One region of the Actinoplanes octamycinicus genome, then DNA from elsewhere that is predicted to be linked to it. Evidence: predicted binding sites of a transcription regulator. Region 1 holds the regulator's gene; each other region holds the start of a gene.
What was found. The regulator HrcA, encoded in region 1, represses chaperone genes, less so after heat shock. The targets are predictions, from matches to a motif close to GGTTNGCACNCTCNNNNNGAGNGTGCNAACC.

Region 1 (7,185 bases):
AACCCGCCCTGCTTGCTCAGCTCGGCGACATCCTCCCCGCGCGTCTTCGCGAAGTCGCGCAGCATCCGCTCCTGGTCCGCGGTCAGCTTGGTCGGCGTCTTCACGTCGAGGTGGACGAAGAGGTCGCCCCGGCCCTGACCACGCAGGTGCGGCACCCCCTTGCCCCGGATGCGCAGCGTGCTGGCCGGCTGTGTGCCCGGTTTGACCTCGATGTTCTCCTCGCCGTCGAGGGTCTTGATGGTCATCCGGGTGCCGAGCGCGGCGGCCGTCATCGGCAGCGTGACGCGGCAGTGCAGGTCGTCGCCCTTGCGGGAGTAGACGTCGTGCGGGCGCTCGTGGATCTCCACGTAGAGGTCGCCGGCGGTGCCGCCGCCCGGGCCGACCTCGCCCTGCTGGGCCAGGCGGATCCGCATGCCGTCCTCGACGCCGGCCGGGATCTTCACGGTCAGCGAGCGGCGGGTGCGGATCCGGCCGTCGCCGGCGCAGGTCGGGCACGGGCTCGGGATGATCGTGCCGTGGCCCTGGCAGTTCGCGCAGGGGCGGGACGAGACGACCTGGCCGAGGAAGGTGCGCTGCACCGACTGCACCTCGCCGCGGCCGCCGCAGACCTCGCAGGTGGCCAGGTGGGTGCCGGGCGCGGTGCCGGCGCCGGAGCACTGGGTGCAGAGCACCGCGGTGTCCACGGTGATCGGCGCCTCGACGCCGAACGCGGTCTCCACCAGGTCCAGCTCGAGGCGCAGGATGGCGTCGGCGCCGGGCCGGGTGCGCGGCCGCGGCCCCCGCGAGCCGCCGCCGGCCGCGGTGCCGAAGAACGCGTCCATGATGTCCTGGAAACCGACGAACGGGCCGGCCCCGCCGGGACCGCCGCCGGGCGCGCCGCCGCCGGGCGCCAGCGGGTCACCGCCGAGGTCGACGATCTGCCGCTTCTGGTCGTCGGAGAGGACCTCGTACGCCGCGTTGATGTCCTTGAACTTCTCGTGCGCCTCCGGATCGGGGTTGACGTCCGGGTGGTACTGCCGAGCCAGTTTGCGGTAGGCGCGCTTGATCTCGTCGTCGGTGGCTTCCCGGCTCACGCCGAGAATTCCGTAGTAGTCCTTGGCCACGGGGTTTGGAGTCCTCAATGTCTGCGCGGATCCGTCAATTCTGTGCCAACAGGTCGCCAACGTAGCGTGCCACTGCACGAACAGTAGCGATGGTGCCGGGGTAGTCCATCCTTGTCGGCCCCAGCACACCGAGCCCACCAACGATCGTCGCACCCGGTCCGTAACCCGTGCTCACCACGGACGCCGACCGGAGGTTGTCGATCTCGTTCTCGTCGCCGATCCGGACCCGGGTGGTGCTCGGCTCCAGGTCACCGATCAGCTTGAGGAGGATGACCTCCTCCTCGAGCGCTTCGAGCACGGGACGCAGCGTGCCCTGAAAGTCCAGCACACCGCCGCGAGTGAGGTTGGCGGTCCCGGCCAGCGCGAGGCGCTCCTCACTCCGCTCGACCAGCGTCTCGAGCAGGACGGTGGCCAGACATGCCATGGTCCCCCGGCGCTCCGGGGTGCACTCCTCGACGAGTTTCTGCACCAGGGGCGGGGTGTCTGCCAGTTTTTGGCCGGCCAGCTTCTCGTTTACCCGCCGGCGCAGGTCCCACACGTCGCCCTCGGGAACCGGGGCGGGCATCTCGACCAGGCGCTGCTCGACCCGGCCGGTGTCGGTGATCATCACGAGCATCAGCCGGGTGGTGGAGATCGGGACCAGCTCCAGATGGCGCACCGCCGAGCGGGACAGGCTCGGATACTGCACCACCGCGACCTGCCGGGTGAGCGTGGCGAGCAACCGGACGGTGCGGTGCACCACGTCGTCGAGGTCGACCACGCCGATCATGAAGCGCTCGATGGCGCGGCGCTCGGCCGGGCTGAGCGGCTTGATCCGGGTCAGGCGGTCGACGAAGAGCCGGTAACCGGCGTCGGTGGGCACCCGGCCGGCACTGGTGTGCGGCTGCCGGATGTAGCCCTCCTCCTCCAGCACGGCCATGTCGTTGCGCACCGTGGCCGGGGAGACGCCGAGCTGGTGACGCTCGACCAGCGACTTGCTGCCGACCGGCTCGCGCGTTTTCACATAATCCTCGACGATCGCCCGCAGAACCTCGAGCTTGCGGTCATCCAGACTCATATGACCCCTCCCTCTGGCACTCGCGCGGACAGAGTGCCAGTCTACTTCGTGGCAGGCGGCAACGCGATGATCGAGAGTCCGCCGTTGTTCGATCTCCGATAGGTTGCTGGCCATGACCGAGCCGCCTCGACCGCCAGGTGACGGGTACCCTACGTCCTCCGGAGACGCCTACCCTCCCCCGCCGGGACCGGGATATCCGCCGCCTCCGCCCTACGGCCCGCCGTCCGGCGGATACCACCCGGGCCTTCCGCCGCTGAGCGCCGAGGACCGCACCTGGGTCCTGGTCGCCCACCTGGGCGGCGCGGCCGGCGCGTTCCTCGGCGGCGGCTGCGCCGGCTGGGTGGCGCCGCTGATCTCGCTGCTGGCCCGGGGCGAGCAGTCCGCCACGGTCCGCGCCGAGTCGGTCAAGGCGCTGAACTTCCAGGTGCTCTGGTCGATCATCGCGGTGATCGGCTATGCCACGTTCTGCTTCGGCGTGGGGGCGGTGATCGCCGGGATCGCCTGGCTGTTCGCCACGATCGCCGGCGTGCTCGCCGGGATCAAGGCGGCCAACAACGAGTCGTTCCGCTACCCGGTGAGCGGCCGCTTCCTGAGATGACCGGTCGCCTCCCGCGGTGATCGGTCGCCTCCCCTGGCGACCGGTCACCGGTGACCGATTCAGACCAGGTCGCGGATCACCGCGTCGGCCAGCAGCCGGCCGCGCAGCGTCAGCACCAGCCGGCCGGCCGCGTAGGCGTCCGGCTCCAGCAGGCCGTCGCCGAGGGCCTGGGCCGCGCCGCCCGGGTCCACCCGGTCCAGCGGGATCCCGGCACGCAGCCGGACCCGCAACATCACGTCCTCTACGTGCCGGTCCTCGGCGCTCAGCAGCTCGCGCCCGTGACCTGGGGAAACCCCATCATTCAAGCGATTTGCGTACGCCGAGGGGTGCTTCACGTTCCACCAGCGCACCCCGCCGACGTGGCTGTGCGCCCCGGGACCCAGCCCCCACCAGTCGGCGCCGGTCCAGTAGAGCAGGTTGTGCCGGCACTCGCCGCCGGGCCGCGCCCAGTTGGACACCTCGTACCACCCGAGGCCGGCCGCGGTGAGCGCCTCCTCGGCGGCCAGGTAGCGGTCCGCGGCCACGTCGTCGGAGGGGAAAGGCAGCTCGCCCCGGCGCATCCGGGTGGCCATCCGGGTGCCGTCCTCGACGATCAGGGCGTACGCGCTGACGTGGTCCACCCCGGCGTCGATCACGGTGCGCAGCGAGCGGGCGAAGTCCTCCGGGGCCTCACCCGGGGTGCCGTAGATCAGGTCCAGGTTGACGTGCCCGAAGCCGGCGCGCCGGGCCTCCTCGGCGGCCTGCGGCGCGCGGCCGGCGGTGTGCTTGCGGTCCAGGACGCGCAGCACGTGCTCGGCGGAGGACTGCATGCCGAGCGAGATCCGGGTGAAGCCGGCGGTGCGCAGGTCTTTCAAATACGACAGATCCACAGATTCTGGATTCGCCTCGGTGGTCACCTCGGCGCCGGCGGCCAGCCCCCAGGTCCGGTCGACGCCCTCCAGGATCTTTCCCAGATCTTTTGCCGTGAGCAGCGTCGGCGTGCCGCCGCCGACGAAGACGGTGTCCACCCCGCCCCGGGGCTGGATCACCTTCGCGGCCAGCTCCAGCTCCCTCAGGACGGTGTCCGCGTACTCGTCGCGGCTCGCCCCGGCACCCAGTTCGCTCGCGGTGTACGTGTTGAAGTCGCAGTAGCCGCACCGGCTGGCGCAGAACGGCACGTGGACGTAGACCGCGAAACCGTCACCGCCCACGTCGCGGGTGGCTTCGTCGGGGAGCGACCCGTCCGCGGGAACGGGTTCGCCATCAGGAAGTGCGCCGGCCATCCGCCAAGTGTGCCCGGTCCCGGCCGGGCGGAGTGTGCCCGGTCCCGGCCGGGCGGAGTGTGCCCGGTCCCGGCCGGGCGGAGTGTGCCCGGTCCCGGCCGGGCGGAGTGTGCCCGGTCCCGGCCGGGCGACCGCCTGTGGATGGCCGCGGCCGGCGACCAAGGAAGCGTTAAGGTGCCGGACATGGATCTGGTCGGTACCGTCACCGTCGCCGGGGTGACCACTCTCACGCTGGACAGCCCCGCGAACCGCAACGCCCTCTCCCGCGCGCTGATCACCGAGTTGCGCACCGCACTCGACGCCGCGGCCGCCGACCCGGAGACCCGGGTGGTGGTGCTCTCGCACACCGGCCCGGTCTTCTGCTCCGGGGCCGATCTCAAGGAGACCGCCGCCACCGCGCCGGGTGAGCGCCTGCCGGTCGAGCTGATGGCCGACCTGCTCGCCGAGATCTGGGAGTTCCCGAAACCGGTGGTGGCCCGGATCGCCGGGCCGGCCCGGGCCGGTGGCCTGGGCCTGATCGGCGCCGCCGACCTCGCGGTCTGCGCCCGGTCGGCGACCTTCGCGTTCACCGAGGTCCGGCTCGGTGTGATCCCCGCGGTGATCAGTGCCACCGTGCTGCCCCGGCTGGCGCCGCGGGCCGCCGCCGAGCTCTACCTGACCGGCGACGTCTTCGACGGCGCCCGGGCCGCGGAGATCGGCCTGGTCACCGCCGCCGTTCCGGACGACGATCTGGACCGGACGGTGGCCGGCTACTGCGCTTCGCTGATCAAGGGTGGCCCGTTGGCGCTGGCCGGGACCAAGCAGCTGCTGCGCCGGACCAGGTCGGAGTCCATCCGCGCCGAGCTGGCCGACCTCAGTGACCGGTCCGCCGGATACTTCACCTCGGCCGAGGGCCGGGAGGGCGTCGCCGCCCGCCGTGAGAAACGTGACCCGAATTGGGTTCCGGCGCAGTCACGATGATCTCCGTGCGCTCGTTGATTAGGCTTGGCGTCCATACGTGAGGCGGCCATACATGAGGAGGTGCGGGTGCGGGTCAAGCCAGTGGTCGGGGTGCTCGCCTCGCTCGTCCTCATCGCCGTGGTCAGTGTGATCGTCGTCCTGCATCAGAACCCGGGCGCCATCAAGCTGCCCCGGATCGGGCCGGAGTGCACGGTCCGCGCCGACGGCGAGGTCACCCTGGACTCGGTGCAGATGGCCAACGCGGCCACCATCGCGGCGGTCGGCATCCGCCGGGAGATGCCGGAGCAGGCCGTGGTGGTGGCGCTGGCCACCGCACTGCAGGAGTCCAAGCTGGAAAACCTGGACGACGGCGACCGCGACTCGGTCGGCCTCTTCCAGCAGCGACCCAGCCAGGGCTGGGGCACCTTCGAGCAGATCAAGAATCCGCGGTACGCGGCCGGCAAGTTCTACACCGCCCTGAAGAAGGTGAAGGGCTGGGAGGACATGCGGGTCACCGACGCCGCGCAGAAGGTGCAGCGCTCGGCGTACCCGAACGCGTACGAGAAGTGGGCGGACGAGTCCCGGGTGCTGGCCCGGGCGCTGATCGGCCGGGCCACCGGCGCGGTCGCCTGCACCGTCTCCGGCGCCCCGGTGCTGCGCGGCGCGGCCGCGGCGGCCGCCCTGCTGGAGGGCCTCAAGCTGGACTGGGGCAAGAAACTGGACGCCGCGAGCGCCGAGGCGGCCGGCCTCACCGTCTCGGTCAGCAACGCCAGCAGCGGCTGGCGGTACGCGCACTGGCTGGTCTCGCACGCCTCGGCGACCGGCCTCGAACGGGTACGTTTCGGTGGCCAGGAATGGCACGCCCCGGACGGAAAGTGGCAGCAAGTAACCACGGCGTCGGCCGGCGATGACGGCCGCGTCGTCGCCGAAGTCTTCAGCTGACGGCACTCTCCGCAACTTTCGGTGACTTCCCGTAGCTATCACTGTTCGCACCCGCGTTGCGCTGCGTATACATCGACATGGACACTGCGCAACCGCCCTGGTACTAAGTAGGGCGTGTTCTGGGGAGCGCTGGAATGGGTCCTGCTGGGAGCGGGCGGCGTCGGCGCCATCATCCACGGTGTGCGGCGCCATCGTCCGGCGCGCCGGGCTCCCTGGTGGCTGCTCGCCGGGTCGCTGGCCGCGCTGGCCGCCGGCGACGTCTGCTACTCGTACCGGGTGATGGGCCTGGCCGACCTCTGCTACCTGCTGATGTTCGGCCTCACCGCGCTATGCCTGCTGCAGTTCACCCGCGGCGGCGCGCTGCTCGGTGACCGGGCCCGGCTGATCGACCTGCTCGCCGCCGCCTGCACCACGCTGCTGGTGGTCTGGGTCTTCGTGATCGGGTCGGACCGGCTGCACACCGTCTCGGCCACCGACGTGATCGGGGATCTGCTGCTGGTCGGGGTGGCCGGCCGGTTGGTCGCCGCGGACCGGCGCAGCGTCGCGGCCTGGCTGCTGCTCACCGGCGCGCTCGGCATGCTGACCGGCGACGTGGCCTATCCGCTGGCCGCCAACCCGCTGACCGAGTCCGCGTTCGTGGTGCTCTACGCCTGCTGGGGGCTCTCCGCACTGCACCCGTCGATGGTCCGGCTGACCGAGCCCGCGCCGCCCCGGCACAGCCCCTGGAAGTTCCGGTGGTCGGTGCTGCTCGCGCTGGCCGCCTGCACCCCACCCACGGTGCTGCTGATCGAGGCGCTCCGCGGCGACGTCCAGGACGGCGTGCTGATCGCGATCACCGGCGCACTCACCCTGCTGCTGACCATCACCCGGCTCGGCGACGCGATCCGCCAGCACAGTCAGGCCCTCGGCCGGGAGCAGGGCCTGCGCGCCGCGACCGCGGCCCTGGTCGCGGCCGCCGACCGGCCGGCCGTCGACGCCGCGGTCCGGGCCGCGGTCGGCCGGCTGCTGCCGCCCGCCTCGGTGCGCCGGGTGTCGCTGGCCGACGAGCTGTCCGCGGCCGAGCAGCCGCCCCGCCCGGCCGGTCCGGCGGTGCGCAGCTGGTGGCTCGCCGCCGCCGATCCGGACGACCGCACCCTGGTCTGCCCGCTGCGCCTGGAGCCGCTCGACGTGGCCCGGCCCAGCGGCGGCGCGCTGATCATCACCGGTCGCCGGGAGGATCTGGTGGCCGGGCACGACGCGCTGGAGATGCTGGCCGGGCAGGCCGCGCTGGCCCTGGACCGGGTC
Region 2 (7,185 bases), 2.0 Mb from region 1:
CGGGGGATCGGCGGCGCCCTGTTCGCGGCGGCCGCCGGTCATCTGCGCGCGGCCGGCGTCCGCCGGGCCGCGGTCACCGCCACCCCGCAGGCGCTGCCGTTCGCCCGGCGCCGCGGCTTCGAGCCGGTCCGTGAGCTGCGCTATTCCGCGCTGGAGCTGGCCGCCCTGGACGGCGTGCCGGCGGACCGGGTGCCGGACGGCGTCCGGCTGATCGCGCTGCGCGAGACGACCGCCGAGGAGCTCTACGCCGCCGACGTCGTCGCCGCCGCCGACGAGCCCGGCGACGTCGCCCCGCAGCCACCCTCGTTCGAGTCCTGGCGGTACGACATCTGGCAGAACCCCGGCCTCGACCACGACTGCAGCACCGCGGCCCTGGTGGCCGGCGAGATCGTGTCGTTCTCCCTGCTGGTCCGTGACGGCGACCGGGTCTGGTCGGACATGACCGCCACCGCCCCCGGCCACCGCGGCCGCGGCCTGGCTCGGCTGGTCAAGAGCGTGGCCCTGCGGCGAGCCGCCGCGACCGGCGTGACTCGCGCGTTCACCAGCAACGACGAGGCGAACCTGCCGATGCTGGCGGTCAACACGCGGCTGGGGTACCGCCCGGTCGCCAGCCAGTTCTCCTGCGTCGGATCCTTGGAGCAGTCAAGCGGCGGCCGATAGGAAGGAGGTCGCTCACACCTCGGGAACTCGGTGTGGACTTGCCGAGATCTCGTCGTAAGCTTCGGGAAACAACTGAATACCTCATCCAGAGGGGCAGAGGGAACGGCCCTGTGAAGCCCCGGCAACCACCGCGTATGTCTCGAGGACGAGGCCGCGCGCGGCAGGTGCTAATTCCGTCCCGAGGCAGGTCGCCGCCGGGAAAGATGAGAGGGAAGGCCTCGATGACGTCTGCCGTCACCACACCCACTGCTACCACTTCGCCGGCCCGCGGCCTGATCTGCCGCGCGTGCAGCGCGGAGTACCCGCTCGCCGCGCAGCACGCCTGTTTCGAGTGTTTCGGCCCGCTCGAGGTGGCCTACGACGAGGCCGCGCTCGCGCGGGTGACCCGGGCCGAGATCGAGGCGGGCCCGCAGAACATCTGGCGTTACGCCGCGCTGCTGCCGGCCGGCCAGGACCCGGCCACCCGAGTGACCCTGGACCCCGGCCTGACCCCGCTGGTCAGCGCCCCGGCACTGGCCGAGCGCCTGGGCATCACCGCCCCGCTCTGGGTGAAGGACGACTCGCAGAACCCGACCCATTCGTTCAAGGACCGGGTCGTCTCGGTGGCCCTGACCGCCGCCAAGGAGCTGGGCTTCAAGCGGTTCTCCTGCGCCTCCACCGGCAACCTGGCCAACTCGGTGGCCGCCCACGCGGCCCGGGCCGGCGTGCCCAGCATCGTCTTCATCCCGTCCGACCTGGAGCAGGGCAAGGTCGTCACCACCGCGGTCTACGGCGGTGAGCTGGTCGCCATCGAGGGCTCCTACGACGACGTGAACCGGCTGTGCAGCGAGCTGGTGGAGACCGACGAGTTCGAGGACACCGCGTTCGTGAACGTGAACGTGCGGCCGTTCTACGCCGAGGGCTCCAAGACCCTGGGCTACGAGGTGGCCGAGCAGCTCGGCTGGCGGATCCCGGCCCAGGTGGTCATCCCGATGGCCTCCGGCGAGCTGCTCACCAAGGTGGACAAGGCGTTCAGCGAGCTGGTCGAGATCGGACTGGCCGAGGCGCCGGCGGGCGGCTGGACGGTCTTCGGCGCGCAGTCGGCCGGCTGCAACCCGATCGCGGTGGCGCTGCACAACGACACCGACGTGATCACCCCGGTCAAGCCGACCGGCATCGCCAAGTCGCTGAACATCGGCGACCCGGCCGCCGGGCCGTACGCGATCGAGGCGGTCCGCCGCACCGGCGGCTGGATGGACTACGCGGACGACGCGGAGATCCGGGAGGGCATCCGGCTGCTCGCCGAGACCACCGGCGTCTTCGCCGAGACCGCCGGCGGCACCACCGTCGCGGTGCTGAAGAAGCTGGTGGAGAGCGGCAAGCTGGACCCGGCGAAGGAGACGGTCGTCTACAACACCGGCGAGGGTCTGAAGACGCTGGACGCGATCTCCGCCGAGGTCGGCCCGACCCACCGGATCAAGCCGTCGCTGCGCGGCGCGCGCGAGGCCGGCCTGCTCGGATAGCGGACAGTAACCGGACATCTGCCGGTTGTCGAATATTCCTTCCTCCGAGGACTTGCGCGCCGATCTCCGGATCGGCAGGATGCTTGTCGCGGGAGGACGCGACGCCGTAAGTGGCCCCTCACCTGAGCTTGGCGACAATCTCCGAGGGACCCAACGACCCAACGCTGACCCAATGGCTTCGTGCCGGAGGCGTTGTGCGTCCGTCCTCCCGACCAAATCTCACCGGTGGCGGCGGGCCGAGTCTCAGCGGCCGCGTTAGGCCGTCTCAGCGGCCCCGGATGGCCGGTCTCAGCGGCGGCGGAACACCCGCTCCACCCAGGGTCGCAGTGGCAGATCCTCCGGATAGCCGCCGTCGCGCAGCCCGGCCCGGCGTTCGAAGTAATTCCGCACGCCGAAGGATCCGGTCGCCACGTAGGACCAGCCACAAGCGACCCAGTAAGCCGGCCAGAAGAGTGGCCCGAGCACCGCGTACTGCCCGGCGTGCCGGCTCTCGTGCGCCAGCAGCGCGGCCCGCTCCTCGGCCAGCAGCCACTCCGCCGACCGCCGGGTGATGATCACCGAGCCGACCGTGAAGCAGGACGCCGGCGGCATCGGCAGTTTCCACCCCTCGGCGATCAGCACGCCGTCCCGGCCGCGCCGGATCTTCGTGCGGGTGGCCAGGGCGAGCAGCAGCCCGGCGCCGGTGGTCCCGTTCGCCGCGGTGAGCACCGTCCGGGTGACATGCCAGCGCCGGGGTGACATCACATCCTCCGGCGCATCTGCAGCTGGGTCAGGACCGGCACGGTCGGGTGCGGCAGGCGCACCCCGGTGTCCTGGAAACCCAGCTTCTCGTACGCCCGGACGGCCCGCCCGTTGCCGACCACCACCTCGAGCATCAGCTCGTGCCGCCCGGCCGCGGTGGACCAGTCGGCGACCGCGTCGACCAGCTGGGCGAGCAGTTTGCCGCCCCGGACGGCCGGCGTCAGATAGACCGAGAAGACCACCGTGACGTGTGGCTCGTCCGGGATCGCGGTGCCGCCGGCGTGCCCGAGCAGCGGCCCGTCACCCGGGTCGGCGATGAACTGGGACAGCTCCGGGCCGTCGGCCGACATGCCGAGCCGCTGCGCGTAGCCCTCGTGCGAGCGGGCGGCGGCCTGGGCCAGGGTCTCCAGGAAGGCGAGGGGACTGTCCGCGAGCATCTCGAGCCGCAGGGCGCGCATCCGTCCGGCGTCCCGGGGGGTGACCCGGCGCACGGTCCAGTTCTCCATGCGTCCTCATTACTCGTCGCGGCGGCCGGCCACAACCGTCTTGCCGCAAAACCGTCCTGAGCTGCGCATGAAGATCTTTAGCCGGATTCCGGACCGCACCCGAGGGTTTCGCGGGAAGATGGGGTTTCTTGCACTCGGTACCCGGGAGTGCTAAACAAGTGATTGGCACTCGCGACCCGTGAGTGCCAGCAGGTCGGGACGGTGGGGTTCCGGTCGCGTCGCCGCCATCGGCGCCGCGGCACGAAACCGGTCGTCGCGGGCTATCCGGCTCGGCCTGAGGACGTCACATCGCCAGGTGGTGACGTCCACAGACTTCCTCAGTGTGCGGGGACGGGCCCTCGGCCCGAAACCGCGGATGTCCGGGAGGACAACGCCGTATGGCCAAGATCATCGCATTCGACGAGGAGGCTCGCCGGGGCCTCGAGCGGGGCATGAACCAGCTCGCCGACGCGGTCAAGGTGACCCTCGGCCCGAAGGGCCGCAACGTGGTCCTCGAGAAGAAGTGGGGCGCCCCCACGATCACCAACGATGGTGTATCCATCGCCAAGGAGATCGAGCTCGAGGACTCGTACGAGAAGATCGGCGCCGAGCTGGTCAAGGAGGTCGCCAAGAAGACCGACGACGTCGCCGGTGACGGCACGACGACGGCGACCGTCCTGGCCCAGGCCCTGGTCCGCGAGGGTCTGCGGAACGTCGCCGCGGGCGCGAACCCGATGGCCCTGAAGCGGGGCATCGAGGCCGCCGTGGCCAGCGTCTCCGAGGGCCTGCAGCAGCTGGCCAAGGACGTGGAGACCAAGGAGCAGATCGCCTCCACCGCGTCCATCTCCGCCGGTGACACCACGGTCGGCGAGATCATCGCCGAGGCCATGGACAAGGTCGGCAAGGAAGGCGTCATCACCGTCGAGGAGAGCAACACCTTCGGCCTGGAGCTCGAGCTCACCGAGGGTATGCGCTTCGACAAGGGCTACATCTCGGCGTACTTCATGACCGACGCCGAGCGGATGGAGGCCGTCTTCGACGACCCCTACATCCTGATCGCCAACAGCAAGATCTCCGCGGTCAAGGACCTGCTCCCGGTCCTCGAGAAGGTCATGCAGTCCGGCAAGCCGCTGATCATCATCGCCGAGGACGTCGAGGGCGAGGCCCTGGCCACCCTGGTCGTCAACAAGGTCCGTGGCACCTTCAAGTCCGTCGCCGTCAAGGCCCCGGGCTTCGGTGACCGCCGCAAGGCCATGCTCGAGGACATCGCCATCCTCACCGGTGGCGCGGTCATCAGCGAGGAGGTCGGCCTCAAGCTGGACGCCGCCGACCTGTCCCTGCTGGGCCAGGCCCGCAAGGTCGTCATCACCAAGGACGAGACCACCATCGTCGACGGTGCCGGCAACGCCGAGCAGATCCAGGGCCGGGTCAACCAGATCCGCGCCGAGATCGAGCGCTCGGACTCCGACTACGACCGTGAGAAGCTGCAGGAGCGTCTGGCCAAGCTGGCCGGCGGCGTTGCGGTGATCAAGGTCGGCGCGGCCACCGAGGTCGAGCTCAAGGAGCGCAAGCACCGCATCGAGGACGCCGTTCGCAACGCGAAGGCGGCCGTCGAGGAGGGCATCGTCCCGGGTGGTGGCGTCGCGCTGGTGCAGGCCGGCAAGACCGCGTTCGACAAGCTGGACCTGTCCGGCGACGAGGCCACCGGTGCCAACATCGTCAAGGTCGCGCTGGACGCCCCGCTGCGCCAGATCGCGGTGAACGCCGGCCTCGAGGGCGGCGTCGTCGTGGAGAAGGTGCGCAACCTGGAGGCCGGTTACGGTCTCAACGCCGCGAACGGTGAGTACGTGGACCTGCTGGCCGCGGGCATCATCGACCCGGCCAAGGTGACCCGCTCGGCGCTGCAGAACGCCGCGTCGATCGCCGCGCTGTTCCTCACCACCGAGGCCGTCGTGGCCGACAAGCCGGAGAAGACCCCGGCTGCGCCGGCCGGCCCCGGCGGCGGCGACATGGACTTCTGAGTCCAGCCGTAACAGACAGAACCGGGCGGGTCGCGCGAGCGGCCCGCCCGTTCCGTGTCTCAGGCCGGTTGCATCTCCCGCCCGGCGGCGGCGTGATCGGTGAGGTCGCGCAGCCCGCGCACCGGGGAGAGCAGGTAGATCACCGGGCAGATCGCGGTCAGCGCCCCGAAGATCAGCAGGGTGGTCCGGGCGCCGAGCGGACCGGCCAGCGCCCCGGCGAGCAGGCCGCCGAGCGGGATCGCGCCCCAGGACACGAACTTCACCGTCGCGATCACCCGGGACAGCAGCTCGGGCGGGCTCTGCGTCATCCGGTAGGTCCGGGTGGTCACGCTCAGCACCACCACCGAGGCCGCGAAGATCAGGTTCCCGGTGGCGAAGGCCAGGTAGCCGGCGGCTCCGGCGCCCAGCGGGATGAGCAGCGCCCCGGCCACCCCGGTGAAGCCCACGATGATCAGCCCGCGGGCGGTGCCGAACCGGGCGGTGAACCGGGTGGTCAGCGCCGCCCCGATCAGTGTGCCCACGCCTTCGGCGGCGAGCAGCAGGCCGACCAGGCCGGGCGCGGCGTGCAGGTCGCGGACCAGGTAGTAGGCAAAGAGCGCCATCTGCGCCCCGCAGACGAAGTTGACCGAGGTGGCCACCCACATGCCGGGACCGATGATCGGGTGCCGGGTGACGTAGCGCCAGCCCTCGCGGATCAGCGCGGCCATCGGGGTCCGGTCGCCGGTCGGCGCCTCGGTGCGGCGGGCCGGCAGCGAGCCGAGCAGCGCGCCGGAGAACAGGTAGCTGACCGCGTCGACCAGCAGGGTCGGCACCGGTCCGAACACCTGGACCGCGAGCCCGCCCAGTGACGGGCCGCCGAGCTGGGTGGCCGCGTGGGTGCCGGAGGTCAGGCTGTTCCGCGCCTGGAGCTGGGCGGCCGGCACGATCGTCGGCAGGAACGTCTGGTTGGCCACGTCGAAGAGCACGTCGCCGAAGCTGATCACCAGGGCCACCACGATCAACTGCGTCACCGAGAGCGCGTCCAGCCACCAGGCGAGCGGGATCGAGGCCACCGCGAGCGCCCGGGTCAGGTCCGCACCGACCTGGAAGCCGCGCAGCGGCAGACGCTGCACGATCACGCCGGCCGGCAGGCTGATCAGCAGGTAGGCCAGGTAGGTCGCGGCGGTGATCAGTCCCATCTCGAGGGCGGAGGCGTGCAGCACGGTCAGCGCGGTCAGCGGCAGGGCCACCGAGCCCACCGCGGAACCGAGCTGGCTCGTCGCGCCCGCCGTCCACCAGCGCCAGAACGTAGTAAGTTTCATAATGGAACGCACTATAGTGGTGGCCGTGAGGCAGGTCGACCTGACAGACGTGGATTGCGGAATCACCCAGGCCCTCGGGGTGCTGACCGACTGGTGGACGTTCCTGATCGTGCGGGACGTGGCCGGCGGGGTGACCCGCTTCGACGCGCTGCAGAAAGAGCTCGGGATGAGCCGCCGCGCCCTGGCCGAGCGGCTCGCCGCCCTGGTCGAGCACGGCGTGCTGGAGCGCCGGCGCTACACCGACCGCCCGCCCCGCCACGACTACCTGCTCACCGCCAAGGGCGAGGGCCTGCTCCCGGTGCTGCTCACCCTGCAGGAGTGGGGCGACCGCTACGTGCTCGGCGACGGCTCGCTGACCGCCACCGCCGAGGAGGGCTCGGCCGAGCAGCGCCGGGTGCGGTCCCTGCTCGGACGCGCGCTGCCGGAGCTGACCCTGCCCCGGCAGGACGGCGCACCGGCCCGCCCCGCCGAGCCG
Region 3 (7,185 bases), 650 kb from region 1:
CGGCGCGCAGCCGGTCCACCTCGATGCTGAGCGCGTAGGCGAAGACCCGGTCCGACTCGGGCCGGACGACCAGTGACGGTCGTCCGGCCCGGCCGGTCTCCTTGGGCACCGCCTCGCTGACCAGCCCAGCGCTGATCAGCTCGGCGGTGAGGGCCCCGATGGTGCTGCGGTTGAGGCCGAGCCGGTTGGTGAGTTCCGCCCGGGAGGTCGCGCCGTGTACGTGGACGTACCGGAGCAGTGTCCCGAGATTGTGCCGGCGAACCTCTTCCTGGCTGGGGCCCGCGCGCATCGTTACCGGTTGCCCGTGGCGGCGGCCCGGCGCCGGGCCAGCGCGTCCACGCCCGCCGCGATCAGCAGGATGACACCGGTGGCCATGTACCGGCTGCCGGACGAGACGTCCATCAGGAACATGCCGTTGTCGATGACCGCGATCACCGCGCCACCGATCACCGCGTGGATGACCTTGCCCTTGCCGCCGAAGAGGCTGGTGCCACCGATCACCGCCGCGCCGACCGCGTACAGCAGGGTGGTGCTGCCGCCGGTGTTCGGGTCGACCGAGCCGGCCCGGCTGACCAGCATGACGCCGCCGACCGCGGCCATGAACGAGCCGATCACGAACACCGAGATGCGGATCAGGTCGACCGGGATACCGGCCCGGCGGGCGGCCTCGGCGTTGCCACCGACGGCGTAGACGTGCCGGCCGTAGGTGGTCCGGCCCAGGACGAACGTCCAGAGCACCAGGAAGCCGCCGATCACCGGCGCCGCGATCGGCACGCCCTTGAGGGAGGCGATGGCCGGGTTGATCGCCCGCTCCTGGGTCAGGATCGCGGTGGTGATCAGGAGCAGCGCGCCGAGACCGGCGATGCGCAGCGCCATGATGCCGATCGGCTCGGTGACCAGGCCGCGCTTGGCCCGGCCCCGGTACCGCAGGAACTGGACCAGCGCGAAGACCGCGACCGCGCCGATCGCCAGGATCCAGCTCCAGGTGACCGGGAGGCTGTCCTTGTTCAGCGACTTGATGAAGCCGTCCGGGATCGAGATGTTCTTGCCCTCGCCGAGCAGGTTCAGCAGCACGCCCTGGAAGGCCAGGAAGGCGGCCAGGGTGACGACGAAGGACGGGATGCCGACCTTGGCGACCAGGTAGCCGAGCAGCAGGCCGATCACCACACCGGTGGCCAGCGCGGCGAGCAGCGAGAGGCCCTGGTTGACGCCGTGCTCGGTGAGCAGGATCGCCATCACGGCGCCGCACACACCGGCGGCGAAACCGGCGGACAGGTCGATCTCGCCGAGCAGCAGGACGAAGATCAGGCCCATCGCGATCATGATGACGCCGGCCGCCTGGTTGAACAGGTTGGCGAAGTTGCCGGCGCTGAAGAACGTGTCGGTCCGCGCGGTGCCGAAGATCAGGATCAGGATGACCAGACCCAGTACGGCGGGCAGCGCGCCGAGGTCACCGCCCCGGACCCGGCCCCAGTAGTCCCGGAAGTGGCTGGCCACCGTCGGCTTGACGACCTTGACGCCGCCGGCGGTCTCGAGGGTTGAGGTGCTCACTGCTCGGCTCCCGGCATGATTTCGACGAAGTCGGTGGGCTTCTCCGGCGGGAGGCCCAGGTTGCCACTGCGCCCGCCGGTGATCAGCTCGACGACCTGCGAGTGGGTGACGTCGCTCGCCTTGACCTGGGCGGCCATCCGGCCGAGGTAGAGCGCGGCGATCCGGTCCGAGACCGCGAAGACGTCGTTCATGTTGTGCGAGATGAGCACCACGCCGAGGCCGTTGTCGGCCAGCCGGCGAACCAGCTCCAGCACCTGGGCGGTCTGTGCCACACCCAGCGCGGCGGTCGGCTCGTCCAGGATCACGACCTTGCTGTTCCACAGCACGGCCTTGGCGATCGCCACGGTCTGCCGCTGGCCACCGGAGAGGCTGGCGACGAGCTGGCGCAGCGACTTGACGGTGCGCACCGAGAGGCTGGCCAGCGTCTCGCCGGCCATCTGCTCCATGGTCGGCTCGTCGAGCACGATGCCGCGCTTCTTCTCCCGGCCGAGGAACATGTTCTGGACGATGTCCAGGTTGTCGCAGAGCGCGAGGTCCTGGTAGACGACCTCGATGCCCAGCTCCGAGGCGTCCCGGGGGCTGTGGATGGCGACCTGCTTGCCGTCGAAGGTCACCGTGCCCGCGTCGATCGGGTAGATGCCACTGATGCACTTGACCAGCGTCGACTTACCGGCGCCGTTGTCGCCCACCAGGGCGGTGACCTCGCCGGGGTACACGCTGAGCTCGACATCGTGGAGGACCTGGACAGGACCGAAACTCTTGTCGATCCCGCGCAGTTCCAAGAGGGGTGTCGCGGCCACGGATGTTTCTCCTTCGTTCGGTGACCGGCCGTTCAGGGGGTCTGCCGAACCGACTCAGGCGCCGCCCACGCGAAGAGCGTGGACGGCGCCGTCGCCGGTGTCAGCAGGAGTGCTGGCAGATCAGCTGATGCCCGCCTTGGTGCAGGCGTCGGCGAACGCAGCGGTGCAGAGCTCCGCCTTGGTCACGAAGCCGTCGTCGACGACCTTCTTGACGTTCTCCTTGGTGATCGCCTCCGGCTTCAGCAGCACGGACGGAACGGTCGCCTTGGACTCCGGGTCGGTGACGGTGCCGGTGGCCGTGGTCGGCTTCTCGCCCTTGGCCAGCGCGATGGCCAGCTCGGCGGCCGCGTCGGCCTCCTTCTTGATCGCCTTGTAGACGGTCATGCACTGGTCGCCCGCGAGGATGTTCTGCAGACCCTGCACGGTGGCGTCCTGGCCGGTCACCGGGACCTTGCCGTTCAGCTTGTTCTTCTTCAGCACCTCGATGGCCGCGTTACCGAGACCGTCGTTCGCGGCGAGCACGCCGGCGATCTTCGGGTTCTTGGTGAGCTGCTGCTCGAAGATGGTGCCGCCCTTGGCGTTGTCCCAGTCCGGAACCGCGTCGTCCGGGCCCTTGACGAACTCGCCCGAGTCGAACTTCGGCTTGAGGACCGAGTCGTAGCCCTCCTTGAACAGGGTGGCGTTGTTGTCGGTCGGCGAGCCGTTCAGGTACGACACGACCGGCTTGACCGCCTTGGCCGCGGTGAGGCAGTCCACCAGGCCCTGGCCCTGCAGCTTGCCGACCTCGTTGTTGTCGAACGAGACGTAGTAGTTCGCGCCACCGTTCAGCGTCAGACGGTCGTAGTCGATCGTCGCGATGCCGGCCTTCTTGGCGTTCTCCAGGACGTTCTTACCGGTGCCGGAGTCCAGGTTGACGATCATCAGAACCTTGACGCCGCTCTGGATCATGCCGTCGGCGATGGTCTGGAACGAGTTCTTGTCGCCCTGAGCGTTCTTGATCTCGGCCTCGACGCCCGCGGCCTTGAACGCCTCGGTCAGGTACTTGGTGTCCGCCGTCTCCCAGCGAGCCGAGCTCTTGGTGTCGGGCAGGATCACGCCGACCTTGCCGGCCTTCGCGCCGGTGCCGCTGCCAGTCGCGGTGTCGTCGCTCTTGTCGTCGCCGCAGGCGGCCATGCTGCCGGTGGCCAGGAGGCCGACGGCGGCAAGGGCGAACAGTCCCTTACGCATTCCGTATGTCCTTTCGGGGGGTAAATCCGGAGCCTTCGTTCGGATTTGTCAGGGGTTGGTGCGTGCCTGGGAGTGTCGCTCCCCTGGGCGCCGATGGATCAGGAACCGGTTTGTTGTGCCCGGCAACGTATTCCGGCGGTGGCCTGGAACACAAGTCACCTCAGTGATCTATCTCGTAACGAGGGATAACAATCGCGCAACACGGCCGCCACCCAACCCGGACGAGGCGGCCCTGAAAGTCGCGAAACCCACGGCACAAGGTAACGCTAAGTAAGATCAACTCCGAAGGTCTCAGGAACCCACAAGATTCCCGGAAACTCCTCGTCAGGATCTGATCGGGGCGACGGTCGCGCTGGTCAGGCGCACCAGGTCGGCGGGCGCCAAGGCGACCTGGAGGCCGCGGCGGCCGGCCGAGACGTACATCAAATCGAGACCGGTGGCCGACTCGTCGATCACCGTGGGCAGCCGCTTGCGCTGCCCGAGCGGGCTGATCCCGCCGCGCACGTACCCACTGCTGCGCTCGGCGGCGGCACGGTCGGCCAGCGCCGCCCGCTTGCCGCCGGCCGCCTGGGCGAGCGCCTTCAGGTCGAGATCGCCGGTGACCGGCACGACGCCGACCACCAGCCGGCCGTCCACCTCGGCCACCAGAGTCTTGAACAGCCGCTCCGGCGCCACTCCCAGAGCCCCCGCGACCAGGGCGCCGTAGTTCGGGGCGTCCGGCGACACCTCGTACGGATGCAGGGTGTGCGGAACCCGCTCCGCGGCCAGCAGCGCAGTGGCCGGGGTGCCGGCCGCCTTCTTCGGCATGGGTCGCACGGTACTCCCGGGGCGATCTTCCCGAACGCCCGATTCGGACCCGTTACGACGTTTCCGTTCCGTCCTCAGGAGTGCGCGGTCACCAACGCCGTCGGCGCGCCGTCCACCCGGGTCAGCACCAGCCCGGCCGCGTGCGGCCCGGACAGCTTCAGATCCTTGCGGAGCTGGTCCGGGACCAGCGCAGAGCCGCGCTTGCGGATCTCCAGGGTGCCGACGCCGCGCTCCCGGAACAGCGCGCGCAGCCGCTTCAGCGAGAACGGCAGCACGTCGGTCACCGCCAGCCGCCGGGCGAACGGCGTGTCCACCGGGTCGTCGGTGTAGACGTAGGCGATCTCCGGGTCGGCCAGCCGCCCGCCGATCCCGGCGGCGAACTCGGCCACCAGGTGCGAGCGGACCACCGCCGGGTCCGGGTCGTAGAACCAGGCGCCGACCGGCCCGACCGGGGCCCGCTCGACACCCGAGCCGGTCAGCTCACCGAGGCCGACCAGGGTGGCCCGGCGCGGCGCGGACGCCAGCGGGCCGCACCAGAAGGCGGCCTCCACCAGGTCCCCGCCGACGCTCACCCACTCCCCCTCGGCGCCCGGCGGCAGCAGCGCGTGGTCGATGCCGGGGGCCAGTTTGAGCACCGTCCGCGGCACCCGCCCGGCCAGCCCGGCGACGAAGTCCCAGGGCGGCGAGTACGCCTTCGGGTCGAACACCCGGCCCCGGCCGGTCTGCCGGCGGGCCGGGTCGGCGAACACCGCGTCGAACTTCTCCACCTCGACCGTGGTGGCGTCGGCGCAGGTCACGGTGATCAGCTCGGCCAGGCCGGCGGCCGCGGCGTTCGCGGCGGCCAGCGCGGCGGTGCCCGGGTCGGCGTCCACCGCGTACACCGCGATCCCCTGCCGGGCCGCGGCCAGCGCGTCGGATCCCAGCCCGCAGCCCAGATCGGCCAGGGTCGCGACGCCGGAGGCGGCCAGCCGGGCAGCCCGGCGCTCCGCGACCACCGCGCGGGTCGCCTGCTCCAGACCGTTCCGGGTGAAGAACATTCCGGCGGCGTCCGGGCCGAACTTCATCGCTGCCCGGCGGCGCAAACTAGCCTGGGTGAGAGCGGCGGCGGCCAGCTCCGCGCCGAAGCCCCGGGCCCGTAAGGCCGAGGCCGCGGCGAGCGGCTCACCGTCGCCGACCTCGGCCGCCACGGCCAGCGCACGAGCCCCTTCCGGGGTCTGCAGGAGAGCAAGGAGTTCAGGGGTCACACCAGGCATTCTCCCCGGCGTGACAGGTTGGCACTCTGGTTGACGGAGTGCTAGTTCCGGCATAATCTCCGATTAGCACTCTCAACATGAGGGTGCCAGCCGCCCGGGCTTGCTCGTGGCGGTTAGGCACCAGGCGGACCGGCACCCGCGACGACGGCCCCGCCCGGTGGCATGAGGCATTGACTGGCCTGGTTCAAGGCCGGCGAAACCTGTACCCAGGAGGGTATGCCCGTGACTACCGCGACCAAGGTTGCGATCAAGCCGCTCGAGGACCGCATCGTGGTTCAGGCGAACGAGGCCGAGACCACCACGGCGTCGGGCATCGTGATCCCCGACACCGCCAAGGAGAAGCCGCAGGAGGGCACCGTCCTCGCCGTCGGCCCCGGCCGGATCGACGACAAGGGCAACCGCGTCCCGCTCGACGTCAAGGTCGGCGACGTGGTCCTCTACTCGAAGTACGGCGGCACCGAGGTCAAGTACGCCGGTGAGGAGTACCTGGTGCTCTCCGCCCGCGACGTCCTCGCGGTCATCGAGAAGTAAGACCTAAACCGACTGTGCAGACGCCCTGTTCCGCCAGGGCTTGTCCTGCCGATCACCCGAGTGCGAGGCGCGGCTCAGGTGGTGGCTGGCGTCGGCTGCGGAAAGGTCGCATACCGGTGTTGTATGTGGCCTTTCCGCGGACGCCGCCAGGCGCCGCCTGGGGCACGCCGCAGCCCCGGGTGATCGGCAGGGCAAGCCCTGGATCGGGGCAGGGCGTCGGCGCGTGAAGGGACCTATACATGGCGAAGATCCTCAGTTTCTCTGACGACGCCCGGCACCTGCTGGAGCACGGCGTCAACACGCTCGCCGACACGGTCAAGGTCACTCTCGGCCCGCGCGGCCGCAACGTCGTCCTGGACAAGAAGTTCGGCGCTCCGACGATCACCAACGACGGCGTCACCATCGCCAAGGAGATCGAGCTCACCGACCCGTACGAGAACCTTGGCGCGCAGCTGGTCAAGGAGGTGGCGACGAAGACCAACGACGTCGCCGGCGACGGGACCACCACCGCCACCGTGCTGGCGCAGGCGCTGGTCCGCGAGGGCCTGCGCAACGTCACCGCGGGCGCCAACCCGATCGGCCTCAAGCGGGGCATGGACCAGGCCGCCGAGGCCGTCTCCAAGGCGCTGCTGGGCAAGGCCGTCGAGGTCGCCGACCACAAGGCGATCGCCAACGTGGCCACCATCTCGGCCCAGGACGCCACCATCGGTGAGCTGATCGCCGAGGCGATGGACCGGGTCGGCCGGGACGGCGTGATCACCGTCGAGGAGGGCTCGGCGCTGCACACCGAGCTCGACGTCACCGAGGGTCTGCAGTTCGACAAGGGCTTCATCTCGCCGAACTTCGTGACCGACGCCGAGTCGCAGGAGGCGGTGCTGGAGGACGCGCACATCCTCCTCACCACGCAGAAGATCTCCAGCATCGAGGAGCTGCTCCCGCTGCTGGAGAAGGTGCTGCAGACCGGCAAGCCGCTGCTGATCGTGGCCGAGGACGTGGAGGGCCAGGCGCTCTCCACC

Region 2: a site for HrcA is predicted at 3,570-3,600, ahead of groL (chaperonin GroEL). Genes of this name have one in related genera too.
Region 3: a site for HrcA is predicted at 5,700-5,730, ahead of groES (co-chaperone GroES). Genes of this name have one in related genera too.

The regions. Positions count from the first base shown of each region.
Region 1 is NZ_JACHNB010000001.1:3,268,658-3,275,842, reverse strand. Features, by position in the region: gene dnaJ (molecular chaperone DnaJ) at 1-1,103, opposite strand, end outside; gene hrcA (heat-inducible transcriptional repressor HrcA) at 1,138-2,160, opposite strand; gene BJY16_RS14695 (DUF4870 domain-containing protein) at 2,273-2,758, shown strand; gene hemW (radical SAM family heme chaperone HemW) at 2,818-4,020, opposite strand; gene BJY16_RS14685 (enoyl-CoA hydratase-related protein) at 4,204-4,980, shown strand; gene BJY16_RS14680 (hypothetical protein) at 5,041-5,901, shown strand; gene BJY16_RS14675 (PAS domain-containing protein) at 6,082-7,185, shown strand, end outside.
Region 2 is NZ_JACHNB010000001.1:1,317,202-1,324,386, reverse strand. Features, by position in the region: gene BJY16_RS05910 (GNAT family N-acetyltransferase) at 1-660, shown strand, start outside; SAM riboswitch class I at 739-870, shown strand; gene thrC (threonine synthase) at 882-2,162, shown strand; gene BJY16_RS05900 (hypothetical protein) at 2,451-2,903, opposite strand; gene BJY16_RS05895 (GNAT family N-acetyltransferase) at 2,903-3,409, opposite strand; gene groL (chaperonin GroEL) at 3,787-5,409, shown strand; gene BJY16_RS05885 (MFS transporter) at 5,469-6,710, opposite strand; gene BJY16_RS05880 (winged helix-turn-helix transcriptional regulator) at 6,736-7,185, shown strand, end outside.
Region 3 is NZ_JACHNB010000001.1:2,614,033-2,621,217, reverse strand. Features, by position in the region: gene BJY16_RS11890 (ROK family transcriptional regulator) at 1-289, opposite strand, end outside; gene BJY16_RS11885 (sugar ABC transporter permease) at 292-1,551, opposite strand; gene BJY16_RS11880 (ATP-binding cassette domain-containing protein) at 1,548-2,351, opposite strand; gene BJY16_RS11875 (sugar ABC transporter substrate-binding protein) at 2,472-3,578, opposite strand; gene ybaK (Cys-tRNA(Pro) deacylase) at 3,903-4,385, opposite strand; gene BJY16_RS11865 (class I SAM-dependent methyltransferase) at 4,460-5,638, opposite strand; gene groES (co-chaperone GroES) at 5,861-6,169, shown strand; gene groL (chaperonin GroEL) at 6,409-7,185, shown strand, end outside.